One region of the Litorilituus sediminis genome, then DNA from elsewhere that is predicted to be linked to it. Evidence: predicted binding sites of a transcription regulator. Region 1 holds the regulator's gene; each other region holds the start of a gene.
The links. The regulator sigma-54, encoded in region 1, starts transcription at its own class of promoters, with help from an activator protein. The targets are predictions, from matches to a motif close to GTTGGCACGNNNNTNGNNT.
Positions count from the first base shown of each region.

Region 1 (3,184 bases):
CACCCGTAACGCAACTGATTTTCCTGAGCCTGAACGGCCGCTAACAATAATTAATTTCATAGCAAGATATGCCTGTATTTACTTGATTAGTCTGTACTAATACCGTTAGTAATAGCAATTTAATTTAACTGGCTTGCTGGATAAGGTCATATAGCTGCTTATCGTTTGAGCATTTGCGCACTTGCTTAATAGTTTGTTTATTACTAAACAGTTTTGCAATACATTGCAAGGTTTCTAAGTGTTCTTGGCAGCTATCTTCTGGTACAAATAGGCTGATAAAGACATCAACATCGCGGTTATCTATGGCGTCAAAATCGATCGCTTTTTCGGTTGTAATAAGTACTGCGACCGCTTTATGACTATTGCTCAAGCGACCATGTGGAATAGCGATACCGTTGCCAATGCCTGTGCTACCCATTTTTTCTCTATCAAGTAAGCTATCGAGTAAGTCACTTGGATCAGCATTGCCTATTTCAACGGCTGCAAGCTGACAAATTTGTTCTAATAGGCGCTTTTTGCTTGTCACTGGAACTGCACAGGATGTGCAGTTCAGTGAAAGAATTTCTTGTAATTTCATAGTTTAAATAAGAAAGGAATTAGTGACTCGCTACTTTACCTTTGTGCTTAAGAATTTGGCGATCTAGCTTATCTACTAAGGTATCAATTGAGGCATACATATCAGCATTTACAGAAGACGCGAATACTTCACCACCCTTCATATGTACCGTTGCTTCTGCTTTTTGATCCAGTTTTTCTACAGTTAGAATAACGTGAACGTTATTAATTTGATCAAAGTGACGTTCTAATTTGGCAAATTTTGTATTGACGTATTCACGTAATGAGTCGGTAAGTTCAACATGATGACCTGAAAGATTAATTTGCATAAGTCGTATCCTTTTTTGTTTTTGAATTAGTGTTCTACAATAAACTTTTACGTTGATTTGACGGTGGGATTGCCAAAGACTCTCGGTACTTGGCAATGGTACGTCGCGCTACTTTAATGCCTTGTTCAGCAAGTAAATCAGCCATTTTACTATCACTTAATGGCTTGGCTGGTGTTTCGGCTAGTATCAGCTTTTTAATTAATGAACGAATGGCTGTAGATGAGCATTCGCCGCCATTTTCAGTGCTAACATGACTTGAGAAGAAATATTTTAGTTCGAATATACCTCTTGGCGTATGCATGTATTTTTGTGTGGTAACACGGGAAATAGTCGATTCATGCATATCAACGGCTTCGGCAATATCATTAAGCACCATAGGGCGCATAGCCTCTTCGCCGTGCTCTAAAAAGCCTTGTTGTCTTTGCACGATACAGTTCGATACTTTAAGTAAGGTATCGTTGCGTGATTCTAAACTTTTAATGAACCATTTCGCTTCTTGTAAATTAGCGCGAATAAATTGCCCATCAGTTGAAGACTTCATAGTTTTAGTCATGGCAGCATATTGCTGATTGATAGACAGTTTAGGTGCTGTGTCTGAATTAAGCTCAACAACCCAGCGACCATTTTTCTTTTCAACTGATACATCAGGGATAACGTATTGATCATCGCTTTTAATGACGGCATCGCCAGGTCTAGGGTTAAGGCTTTGAATTAAGCGCATAACTTCGCGTAGTTGATCTTCTTTAAGCTTAGTTTTACGCATTAATTGGCGATAATCGCGATTGCCTAATAAATCAATATGATCGTTAATGATTTGCTTACTTTCTTTTAAGTAAGGGGTCTCAGGATCAAATTGATTTAGCTGTATGGTTAAACATTCGGGAATTGAGCGTGCGGCAACGCCAATAGGGTCGAACATATTGATGCGTTTTAATACCGCTTCCACTTCATCAAGTTCAATGTCTTCTAAACCGACACTTTCAAGAATATCTTCGCTGGAAACCGTTAAGTAACCAGCATCATCAACCGCTTCTATGATAGCTGTTGCGATAGTTTTATCGGTATCTGTAAATGGAGTTAGCTCCATTTGCCATAATAAGTGATCTTGAATAGAGTCGGTGGTTTCCCCTTGATAGGTATAATCATCTGCAGGACTGCTGACAGCGCCTGTATTTGATACGCCTGCACTATAGCTTTCTTCCCAAGTGGTATCTATGTTTAACTCTTCAGGAATATCGCTTTTCTCCATGGCTTCAGTCGTGCTGATTTCATCAATACTGGCAATGGCTTCATCTGTATCCTTGCTACTGGTAATATCTGAGCTAGCTTCTGCGGAAAACGCTTCTTCTAAGTTATTCTGCTCGGAATTTACTTCCCCTTGTTGGCCTTCTTCAATTTCAAGCAAGGGGTTACTTTCAAGCGCTTCTTGGATTTCTTGTTGCAACTCTAACGTAGATAACTGCAACAGTTTTATTGCCTGTTGCAGTTGTGGAGTCATTGTTAATTGTTGTCCAATACGGAGCTGTAGTGTAGGGCGCATCTAGGTGTTACTTTTTCCTAATCTTATATTCTAATTCTTGTTGTCACACTTTACATTGCTAACTATAGCGTGAATTGTTCGCCAAGGTATACATCTCTTACCTTCTGATTAGCAAGAATTTGATCTGCATTGCCTTCTGCGATTATTTCTCCATGACTGACAATATAAGCGTGTTCACAAACGTCCAATGTCTCTCTAACATTGTGGTCAGTAATTAAAATCCCTATGCCTCTTTGCTTTAAGTGTATGATGATTTTTTTGATGTCGCCAACCGAAATTGGGTCAACACCAGCAAATGGTTCATCTAATAGGATAAATTCTGGATCAGCTGCCAGCGCTCTGGCGATTTCCACACGACGTCTTTCACCACCAGATAAGCTCATACCTAAGTTATCTTTTATATGACAGATATTAAATTCTTCAAGTAGGTGCTCTAACTTTTCAGACTTTTCTTGGCTAGAAAGGTTTTTACGCGTTTGTAAAATAGCCATAATATTTTCAGTCACGGTGAGCTTTCTAAATATAGAGGCTTCTTGCGGCAAATAGCCTATGCCTTGCCTAGCTCTTTCATGCATTGGCGCAAGTGTTACATCGTGATCATTGAGAATAATTTGACCATGATCGTTGGGCACTAAGCCGACAATCATATAAAAGGATGTCGTTTTTCCTGCACCGTTAGGGCCAAGTAAGCCAACAATTTGCCCTGATTCTACTTGCAAGCTAACGCTTTTAACTACCTGACGACTCTTGTAAGACTTGG
Region 1 is NZ_CP034759.1:2,995,882-2,999,065, forward strand. It holds gene rapZ (RNase adapter RapZ) at 1-60, opposite strand, end outside; gene ptsN (PTS IIA-like nitrogen regulatory protein PtsN) at 125-577, opposite strand; gene hpf (ribosome hibernation promoting factor) at 597-884, opposite strand; gene EMK97_RS13290 (RNA polymerase factor sigma-54) at 919-2,424, opposite strand; gene lptB (LPS export ABC transporter ATP-binding protein) at 2,487-3,184, opposite strand, start outside.

Region 2 (3,184 bases), 1.2 Mb from region 1:
AAGAAGGTTGTTGATACTGTTGATGCCATCATAGTACCAGGCTCTTACCGCGTAAAAGAGCAAGCAGAAAAAGAAGGTTTAGATAAAGTCTTTACCGATGCAGGCTTTGAATGGCGCTTACCGGGCTGCTCAATGTGCCTTGGTATGAATGATGATGTGTTATCAGAAGGTGATCGCTGCGCTTCAACCAGTAACCGCAACTTTGAAGGTCGCCAAGGTCGTGGCAGTCGCACCCACTTAGTTAGCCCAGAAATGGCTGCTGCTGCCGCCTTAACAGGTCATTTTGTTGATTTAAACGCGTAAGCAATATTTAGGAAAGAACAATGGAAAAATTTACTACTCATAACGGTTTAGTGGTGCCATTAGATATCGCTAACGTCGATACCGATCAAATCATCCCTAAGCAATTTTTACAAAAAACCGAGCGTGTCGGCTTTGGCGTGCATCTATTTCATGACAGCCGCTATTTAGATCACGCTGGCACACAGCCAAATCCAGAGTTTATTTTAAATAAACCTGAGTATGCCGACGCGAGCATTTTATTAGCGAGAGAAAACTTTGGCTGTGGCTCTAGCCGAGAGCATGCTCCTTGGGCACTGCAAGAATACGGTTTTAAAGTGATTATTGCGCCAAGCTTTGCCGATATTTTCTACGGTAACTGTATCAACATAGGTATTTTGCCAATAAAATTAACAGAACAAGAAGTAGAGTTACTTTTCCAACACGCCGGAAATGCTGACTTAACACTTGCAATAGACTTACCAAACAATACCGTGAGCTGTACAACATCTGACGGTACAGCGCTTAACTTCTCTTTTTCTCTCAATAAGTTTCAACAGTATAGTTTAGAAGAGGGTGTTGACAGCGTTGGCTGGACATTAAATAAATTAGATGTCATTGAAGCATTCGAAGCAAAAATGCCTGTATGGCAGTAATCACTAGAAAATACTAGTTAGTATCCATTTTAATCTTTAAATGGATGCTAACTTACTCATTAGCATCAAAAATTACATTAATAAAAGTAATACTCTTAAGTGAACATCTGTCAGCATTCTTTACACTTTATATATACTTTTTAATCCTTTCTATAAAAGCTATTCACTAGCCCTTATAGAACGGCATATTAAAATATTGGCCTATAAATTGCTTAGCTGGCACTAATCTTTAATATTTTTACAAACTCGTTACCCAAGGACTTAATAACATGTTAAAAAAACTATGCCAAGCTGCTGCATTTGTTGGCGCTTTTGCTGCATTTACAGCTAATGCTAACTTGATTGAAGTTGATGTAGAATTACAATTATTAACTGATGTATCTGGTAGCGTTAACGACACTGAATACAATCTTCAACGTAACGGCTATATTGCAGCATTTCGCAATACAGATATCATTAACACTATTTTAGCCGGTACTCATGGCAGCATTGCTGTACAGTATATTGAGTGGTCTAGTTCTGATAGACAAAGAACCCAAATTGACTGGTTTTTAATTGATAGTGTTCAATCAGCTAATGCTTTTGCTGATTTAATTGCAGGTATTGTTCGTCCATTTACGGGAGCGACAGCTATTGGCTCAGCCATCAACTACGGTGCGAGCCTTTTTGATACCAATAACTTTACTGCCGCTAAACAGGTAATGGATGTTTCTGGTGACGGTACACAAAATTCAGGTGCAAATACAGCAGCAGCGCGTGATGCTGCTTTAGCCGCTGGTGTTGATACAATTAACGGTATTACCATTGGCGATGCGAGAAATTTACCTCAGTACTACCAAGATAACGTAATTGGTGGTCAAAATGCCTTTCACATGCATGCAGATACTTTTGCAAGCTTCACAACAGGTATCGAAGCTAAGTTAAAGCGTGAAATCAAAGACGCTAACCAAATTCCAGAGCCAAGCTCAATTGCCTTAATTGGTTTAGCTGTTCTTGGTTTATTCGGTAACAGCCGAAAGCGTAAATTAGGCTAATTTAGCAGAATTAACACCAAGGGCAGTAATTCAATTACTGCCCTTTTTTTTACCTAAAATAAACTGCCTAAAACAAATTGGCTAAAATAAATTTTATCAATAGGAAAACTAATGACGCTACCAATTAGTCAATGCTGGTAAGCTAAATAGCTGCCCTTGATAAGATAATATCACTTGCTGTGGTAATATTTCACTGACTTGCAAATCAGCATTAATCATATCCCCTTGATACCTATCTCTGCCATTTACCGTCACCCAGCCTTGACCATCAGAAGCGTAAATATGCTGTTCAAAACTCAAGCTAGGTACACCTTGTTGCACCCAGTTTGGCATTTGCGTTAACGGCTTTATTTGCCTGCTTTGCTCAGGCTGTGGTTGCTCTATTTGTTGAGTATTTTCTACTAGTGGATTTGCTTCAACAGCCGCGTTAAAAAGCGCTAATAACTCAGGAGACACCTCTTCTACTTCAGCTAAATCAGGTGACGTCATATCTTTCTGCGCTAAATCTTGCTGAACTAACCTTGTCTTAGCCGCAGGCGCAACCTTATTGATAGCACTAGTTTGTTGGGCAATTTCCGGCAAAGGCTGCTTATCTGCTGAAATGAGCAATTGCTGTTGTTGTACTTGCTGATTAGTACTCTCAGAGCCTGCAAAAATTTTATCCGCAGTTGATGTGTTCACTTTATCACGGTTTGACCTTAATTCACCGGGAGCTGTTGTACCCAGTTGCTCTGTAGCATCTACAACGGCTTTAGCTTGCTCATTTATTAAAGAGCTAACCTCAGTGCTAGCAACTTCAACTTGAGGTGTAATAGCCTTACTATTTATACTTTCTTGAGCAACTTCCTCAGCTTGTTGTTGGTTAATGCCCTGCCCCCACCAAAAACCAGCCACTAAAACGGTGAATAATCCGCCAGCTACCGCAACAGCGGTTACTATCGGCGCACTATTGCTTGTTTTGCTATGAATATCTTCGCCAAGTACTTGGCTTGCGGCATTAAGCACTGTTTTTTTACTGACAACACTTTCATTTTTATTAAAGGCTAACAATAACGATTGATGACAAAGTAAGTTAACAAGCCTTGGAATGCCCTGAGATAATTGATGTAACTTAGCGATAGCAGAGTTACTAAAAAGCTGACGAGTACAATCAGCAACAAACAGACGGTGACTAATATATTGCTGCAATTCTTGCTTAGTTAGCGGTAAAAGGTG
Region 2 is NZ_CP034759.1:1,798,374-1,801,557, forward strand. It holds gene leuC (3-isopropylmalate dehydratase large subunit) at 1-303, shown strand, start outside; gene leuD (3-isopropylmalate dehydratase small subunit) at 324-935, shown strand; gene EMK97_RS07990 (DUF1194 domain-containing protein) at 1,205-1,969, shown strand; gene EMK97_RS07995 (AAA family ATPase) at 2,087-3,184, opposite strand, start outside.
Region 2: the regulator sigma-54 is predicted to act here: its motif matches at 1,131-1,149, upstream of EMK97_RS07990 (DUF1194 domain-containing protein).

Region 3 (3,184 bases), 1.7 Mb from region 1:
TGCTGTAGAGCGCATGAAAACATCACTGCTAGAAAACCATAACAAATCAACGATTACTTACGATAACAAAGGTAAAAAAAGTGGTGGCTTAAGTAGTATTGGCCTAAAAGCATAGAAGGCTTTATATATAAAACTCCCCTATTTAGTAGTGGAAAAGTATCAACCTTATTTAGGATGGGTCAACCCAACAAAAAAGAGCATATTTTCATATGCTCTTTTTTATTGGCCTTGCATTAAGTTTGTTCTGATCTTGTCTGAATTAATTCAACCAATTCAACTAATAGTAAGTCACTTCTTTGATTTCTTTTTTACTCTGACTTACTTGGTAAATCTCATAGACCTCAGCAAAGTCTAAGGATAGCTCTGTGGTATAGGTATCACCAACGGGGTAACTTTTTACCACTTTTGCTCCTCTAATAATACCGTTTACAGAGGCAGACAATTGATCATTATTAATAAGTAAATCAGCCATGGTCGTTTTACCATGAACCTGTTGTCCATAAACTTGCTCTGCTAGCTCCGCATAAGCTGCTATTTTTGACGCCTTAATTGCCATTAACATGCGCTGTGTTTCATGCTCAGACTTTTGTAAACTAATTGGCGCGTAACCTATACCTTGCAATACAGGAAAGCTCTCTGGTTTCACTGTTTGCCACTCTATGTGCTTATCATACACGGTAGAGCAACCTACATTTAGCAGAAACAAAAACGTTACTAAGGCGATCTTACTTGCTACTCTCATCATCATAACCTCACACAAATCACGTAACAGCAACACTAGTTTTGAATGCTTACAGCACGCTCATCATCAACTAGCATAGCGCTTGAACGAATTAGCATGCCATCTTTCATTTGTACATTCTCGTTCGGATTTAACTTATCACCTAACACCCAATGAGGAATAAACGACTGAGCTGTAGCGACAACAACTTTTGACTGAATACCTATCATACGCGCATTTACAATAATGCCATTTTCTTGTTCTATCATGGTACCGGCAACAATATAGTCAATTATCTGACGTTCAGGCAGCTCTTTCCAATCGCGACTAAAAACATAATCACCTTCTTTAGTAACACGTATATGACCTGTTGTTTTAAAATCTATCACCACTAAACCATGACGCTGCAGCTCATGAACAAAGCTCTCTGCCAGCTGATTACCTAGCCAGTTGGTTGTTTCTAAATCATCTAATTCAACAAATGAGGCAACAGCGACAGGCGTTTTTGCCGTAACAAAGCTACTACTTTCAAGCATTTGATAAGCAAGCCCTTTTACCACATCATTGATAGCATGCTTTGGTAAGTTGTAGCTATCAATCTCACCTTTATCTACTTGAGTTGACTGATAAAAGTCTCGTTCGCCAGTAGCTTCACAAGCTACTAAAGCGGGTATCATCAATGGTAAAAGCCACTTTTTCATGGTATTCCCCTCTACAATGCCGCAAGATAAAATCAAGCGCATAAAGCTGTCATTAATTCACTCAGTGCAGTACTAAGTATTTCTTGGCAAATACAATGCATTATTCAAGCCAAAAAAACTAAAAGTGCAAACTTTTCCCTCTTTGGCAAAGATAACCGCAAATTCAGGCATAGTATATGCATTTAACTCAAACAATATTAAATAATGACGCACGGTAAGTTTATTCAGTATGGCTAACAATTGCTTTAACACATTAATAAAGTGGCAGAACAAAATATCCATCATCATTTGTCTATTAGTCACCACTAGTTTTTCTGCTAGCGCGCAATGGTATGAAACCCAAGGTCATGCGAGAACAGATACGAATAACCTAGAGGTAGCACGCACTAAGGCTATGGAAAACGCCCTAAAAAAAGCCCTATTAGTTGCCGGTGCTGATGTTTCCAGTGTACAAAGGGTGGTTAATGGCTTACTCACCCAAGATAAAATTGATATACGAGCAACGGGTAGTGTTAATGCCGTTGAAATTGTCAATGAAACCCATAGCGATAACTTGATATCTGTCACCATTAGAGCAGACATTTTCCCGCAAGAAAAGCAGTGTTTTGCCGTTAATTTTAAAAAATCAGTTCTACTGACGAAAAGCAAGGTTAAACACAGGCAACAAGCCAATATAGGGCAAATTTATGCCATAGATAAAGCAGTAATCAACAGGCTAAGCAAGCAACTAAGTAAGCAAAGCAATTACACCAGTAATATAAATGCTGTTAATAATACGACAGAGTTTTCTCGTTTAAATAACAATCTAGATCACGACAAAATTACCGAACTTGCGCGTACACTAGGCTACAGCACCAATAGCCAATATGTTATTTTTAGTGAAATTAATGATATTTCTTTTGAAGAACAAAGAACAAACAGTTGGAAAATTTGGCAACAAGGAGTGTACCCACGTAACTTTGCTCTCGATATTTATCTTTATAATGGCATCAGTGGTGAACTACATTGGCATCAGCAATACCAAGATACTAAACCTTGGACTTTCAGCAAACGAAAAGCAGTTGACGTTAACGGTACTGCCTTTTGGCAAAGTGAGTATGGCGCTATGATCGATAAACTGCTTAATCAAGTGGTATCAGACATTGATGAAACTATTATGTGTGAGCCAAGCCGAGGAAAAATTCTAAGAGTAGATGGTAATCAAATTATCTTTAACTTAGGAAGAAACAATGGCGTAAAAGTTGGCGATGAGTTTACCTTGTTAAGACTTAAGCATTTCACTGATAATACCGGCAGTTTATATACCGGCTATACGGTTAGCCCGCACAAAGTGAAAGTGACACAATTAACACGAGAGACCGCTGTTGCTGCCAGTGCTGACAATAGTTTATTTAACAATATACAAATTGAAGATTTAGTGGTTAGGTATTAAAAATATCATTGTAAACTAGTTACTTACCATGATAAATTGCCAATAATGCAACGTCCTCATAGTTTAACTGGATAAAACTGCGGCCTCCTAAGCCGCTGCTCCAGGTTCGAGTCCTGGTGGGGACGCCACTTTTAAGCCGCTAAAAAGAAAAAAGCCCATCACTTATCATAGTGATGGGCTTTAAATTTATGAGTAAAGTGTATTTACTCTTGTTCTGTTTGCGTTATTTCTACGTCCATGTCATCGGCTACAGAGGTATTACTTAATATCGCCGAAATGGCCATAATAAGTACAGCAAATATAACTGTAGTCAGCTTAAATCCTCGTGAA
Region 3 is NZ_CP034759.1:1,260,347-1,263,530, forward strand. It holds gene flgN (flagellar export chaperone FlgN) at 1-115, shown strand, start outside; gene EMK97_RS05710 (LPP20 family lipoprotein) at 278-748, opposite strand; gene EMK97_RS05715 (FlgO family outer membrane protein) at 778-1,422, opposite strand; gene EMK97_RS05720 (flagella assembly protein FlgT) at 1,652-2,854, shown strand; tRNA gene EMK97_RS05725 (tRNA-Arg) at 2,907-2,982, shown strand; gene EMK97_RS19025 (hypothetical protein) at 3,058-3,184, opposite strand, start outside.
Region 3: the regulator sigma-54 is predicted to act here: its motif matches at 1,518-1,536, upstream of EMK97_RS05715 (FlgO family outer membrane protein).

Region 4 (3,184 bases), 1.1 Mb from region 1:
GATTTAAACAAGCTACGTTTTTCTTGTCAGGAACATATTTTAACCATAGGGCAGTGGCAATCACTAAGACAAGCAACCGCAGCTATTTGTGCTTTTGATGCCACTATTTTGGCGTTAGCAAAAGGCTTAGTGCATTGGCATAAAAGTCATCAATATTGTGGCCTTTGTGGCAATATTAGCCGCGCAGTTGAAGCTGGCCATGCGCGAAAATGTACTGAATGTCGAAACTTAACCTTTCCTAGAACCGACCCTGCGGTAATTATGCTGGTAGAACGATTGTTTGCTGATGGAGTTCCTCGATGTTTGTTAGCAAGGCAAGCAAGTTGGCCAGACGGTGTTTACTCAACTTTGGCAGGTTTTGTTGACCCTGGGGAAACATTAGAGATGGCGGTAATTCGAGAGGTTGAAGAAGAAACTAATATTATTGCTAAAAACCCTGAATATGTTGCTTCACAACCTTGGCCATTTCCTGCATCCATTATGCTAGGTTTTGTTGCTGAGGCAGTTACAGAAGATATTGATACCAGCCAAGATAGCTTAGAGCAAGCCCATTGGTTTTCTAGAGAACAACTGCAGGTCTTTGAAGTAAACCGCTCTGTTATTGCCTCTGAAGGAGAGCAAAACTTACCGCAAGATAATGCCCAGCTTGGGCAATTTAAAATGAGTAGTAGTGATTCTATTTCTTCTTACTTGATTAGGGCATGGCTCAATAAGGAGATAGGTAAATATTAGTGTTGCTATTTTCTGCTAGTGAGCTCGATTAAGTTGCTATGCTTGCTGTCTATTATTTTCTAGCTGAACTATGGCTAACTATATCGCATATATAGTTAGCCTATTAATAGCTTCAGATAATTATCTAGCTTGCTTTCGATAAACAAACCCTAAACCTAATAGCATAAGTAGTAAAACTGAAGGCTCAGGAATAGTACCATTTTTAGGTGCTGTAGCAGCTCTAAGCTTGCTTGCATCTGCAAAGTTCATGGTTAGGGTATTCCATGAATCGGCTATACCGTTTGTTGCTGAAGCTCTCATTTCTGATAAAATATAAAATGACTCACCAGGGTTTATATTGAAGCTGATATTACCTTGTTTATTAACATTTGTGCCTGACAGTATGGATAGGTAATTTTCTCCGCCATTCCCCATACCACTTAAAAGCCCTGCCTCGCCAAAGCCTGTCGCAAAACCTGCGTAATAACCCCAGTGATCACCAATTAATACCCCTACAGCTGAAGATAACCTTGCATTACCAGTGACTGAACCGTGAAGATTAATATCTAGACTGATAGTTGTGCTAGTACTTCCTAGATAATCAAAGCCTTGTGAAGCAAAGGCTGTAGCAGTGTTATATAAGTCAGGTGTAGATGCCTTAGCGTAAACCTTTAATGTAGGTAAATAACCTGCACCTGTTATATCAACTAAGGCTCTTGTTTCACCATAGGTGTTTTCTTCTGCTCTAGAATAAGTACTTAAGTGACCACCATCTCTATCGTACTCAATTAAATCACAGCGATTCATACAGTCATCACCGGTTCTAGTCCAAGTATTTGCTCCCCAACCGCTGATAATACCTGCTTGACTGGTTAATGAAGTGAGTGTTAATAGTGCACCGGTTAAAGCTGGTAATAGCTTGTATTTTTTCATTTTTTCTTCCTTGTTGTAAAATTGACACGAGTTAAGCAGCTATAGTGCCAAAATTGTATACAACTTTTCAAGTGTTTGCTTTTATTTGCTTTTTTTATTTGTAGACATGACTAGGTGAGTTAGACTTAATTGGTTTTGTAAAAATTTTTGACATTATTATTGGTTTTTGTCGCTAAGTTTATAAAAAAAAACAATAACTTGAGAAGAGTGCTAAGGAGGCTTAGTGCCAGCGATTGATAGAAAATAAATGAAGGGCAATAGAGCCTTACCCTTCATTTATTTGTTAGTGATATATTCTTGAGCTTGTTATCGAAAGCTAGACTTTTTCTATCACCATAGCAATGCCTTGGCCTACGCCAATACACATGGCACAGAGGGCGTAGCGCTTGTCGGAGCGCTCAAGTTGTTTCATTGCTGAAAGTACAATGCGTGTACCACTCATGCCAAGTGGGTGGCCTAGTGCGATAGCGCCACCTTGCGGGTTGATTCGTGGGTCGTCATCTTTAAGTCCAAGCTCACGAACACTAGCAAGTGCTTGTGCTGCGAAGGCTTCGTTAAATTCGATAATATCGATATCATCTAAAGATAAGTCTAAGCGCTTTAATAGTTTCTCACTTGCTGGCGCTGGGCCAATACCCATCACGCGCGGCTCTACGCCAATAACTGCTGAGCCAAGTACCTTAGCTTTTGGTGTTAAACCATTAGCAAGGGCGGCTTCTTTCGTCGCGAGGATAACTGCAGCGGCGCCATCGTTAATACCAGACGCATTGCCTGCGGTAACTGTGCCAGGCACTCTAAAGAGGTTTTTTAATGTCGCTAGTTTATCTAGCGGCGTTAAGCGCAGGTGCTCGTCTTTGTCGAAAACAATATCGTCTTTGCGACGCTGCGGAATAATAACCGGCGTTATTTCTTCTGCTAGGAGACCATCTTCTTGGGCGGCTTTGGCTTTACATTGGCTCCAGTAAGCGAACTTATCTTGATCTTCACGGCTAATGGCAAATTTTTCGGCAACATTTTCCGCCGTCTCAGGCATAGTTTCTGTGCCATAGCGTTTATCAAGTTGTTTATTAACAAAGCGCCAGCCCATGGTGGTATCAAACATTTCTTGGCTGCGGCCAAATGCACTGTCTGCTTTTCCCATCACATAGGGCGCACGGGTCATGGCTTCCACGCCACCGGCGATAATGATGTCGCCTTCGCCTGCTTTTATGTTATTACAAGCCATGGCAATCGCATTCATGCCAGAGCCACATAGGCGGTTTATGGTAGTACCGGCAACTTCCATAGGATAATCTGCCAGTAATAGCGCCATACGGGCAATATTGCGGTTATCTTCGCCGGCTTGGTTAGCACAACCTAAAATAACATCATCCACTTGGCTAAAATCTAATGCTGGATTACGTGTTTTAAGTGCTTTTAGCGGAATGGCGGCAAGATCATCGGCGCGCACTGATGCGAGTGAGCCACCATAACGACCGATAGGGGTTCTTATGCCATCGCAAATATAGACGTCTTTCATTTTTATTTCCCTATGCAGGCT
Region 4 is NZ_CP034759.1:4,123,498-4,126,681, forward strand. It holds gene nudC (NAD(+) diphosphatase) at 1-732, shown strand, start outside; gene EMK97_RS18275 (PEP-CTERM sorting domain-containing protein) at 853-1,644, opposite strand; gene pcaF (3-oxoadipyl-CoA thiolase) at 1,961-3,163, opposite strand.
Region 4: the regulator sigma-54 is predicted to act here: its motif matches at 1,678-1,696, upstream of EMK97_RS18275 (PEP-CTERM sorting domain-containing protein).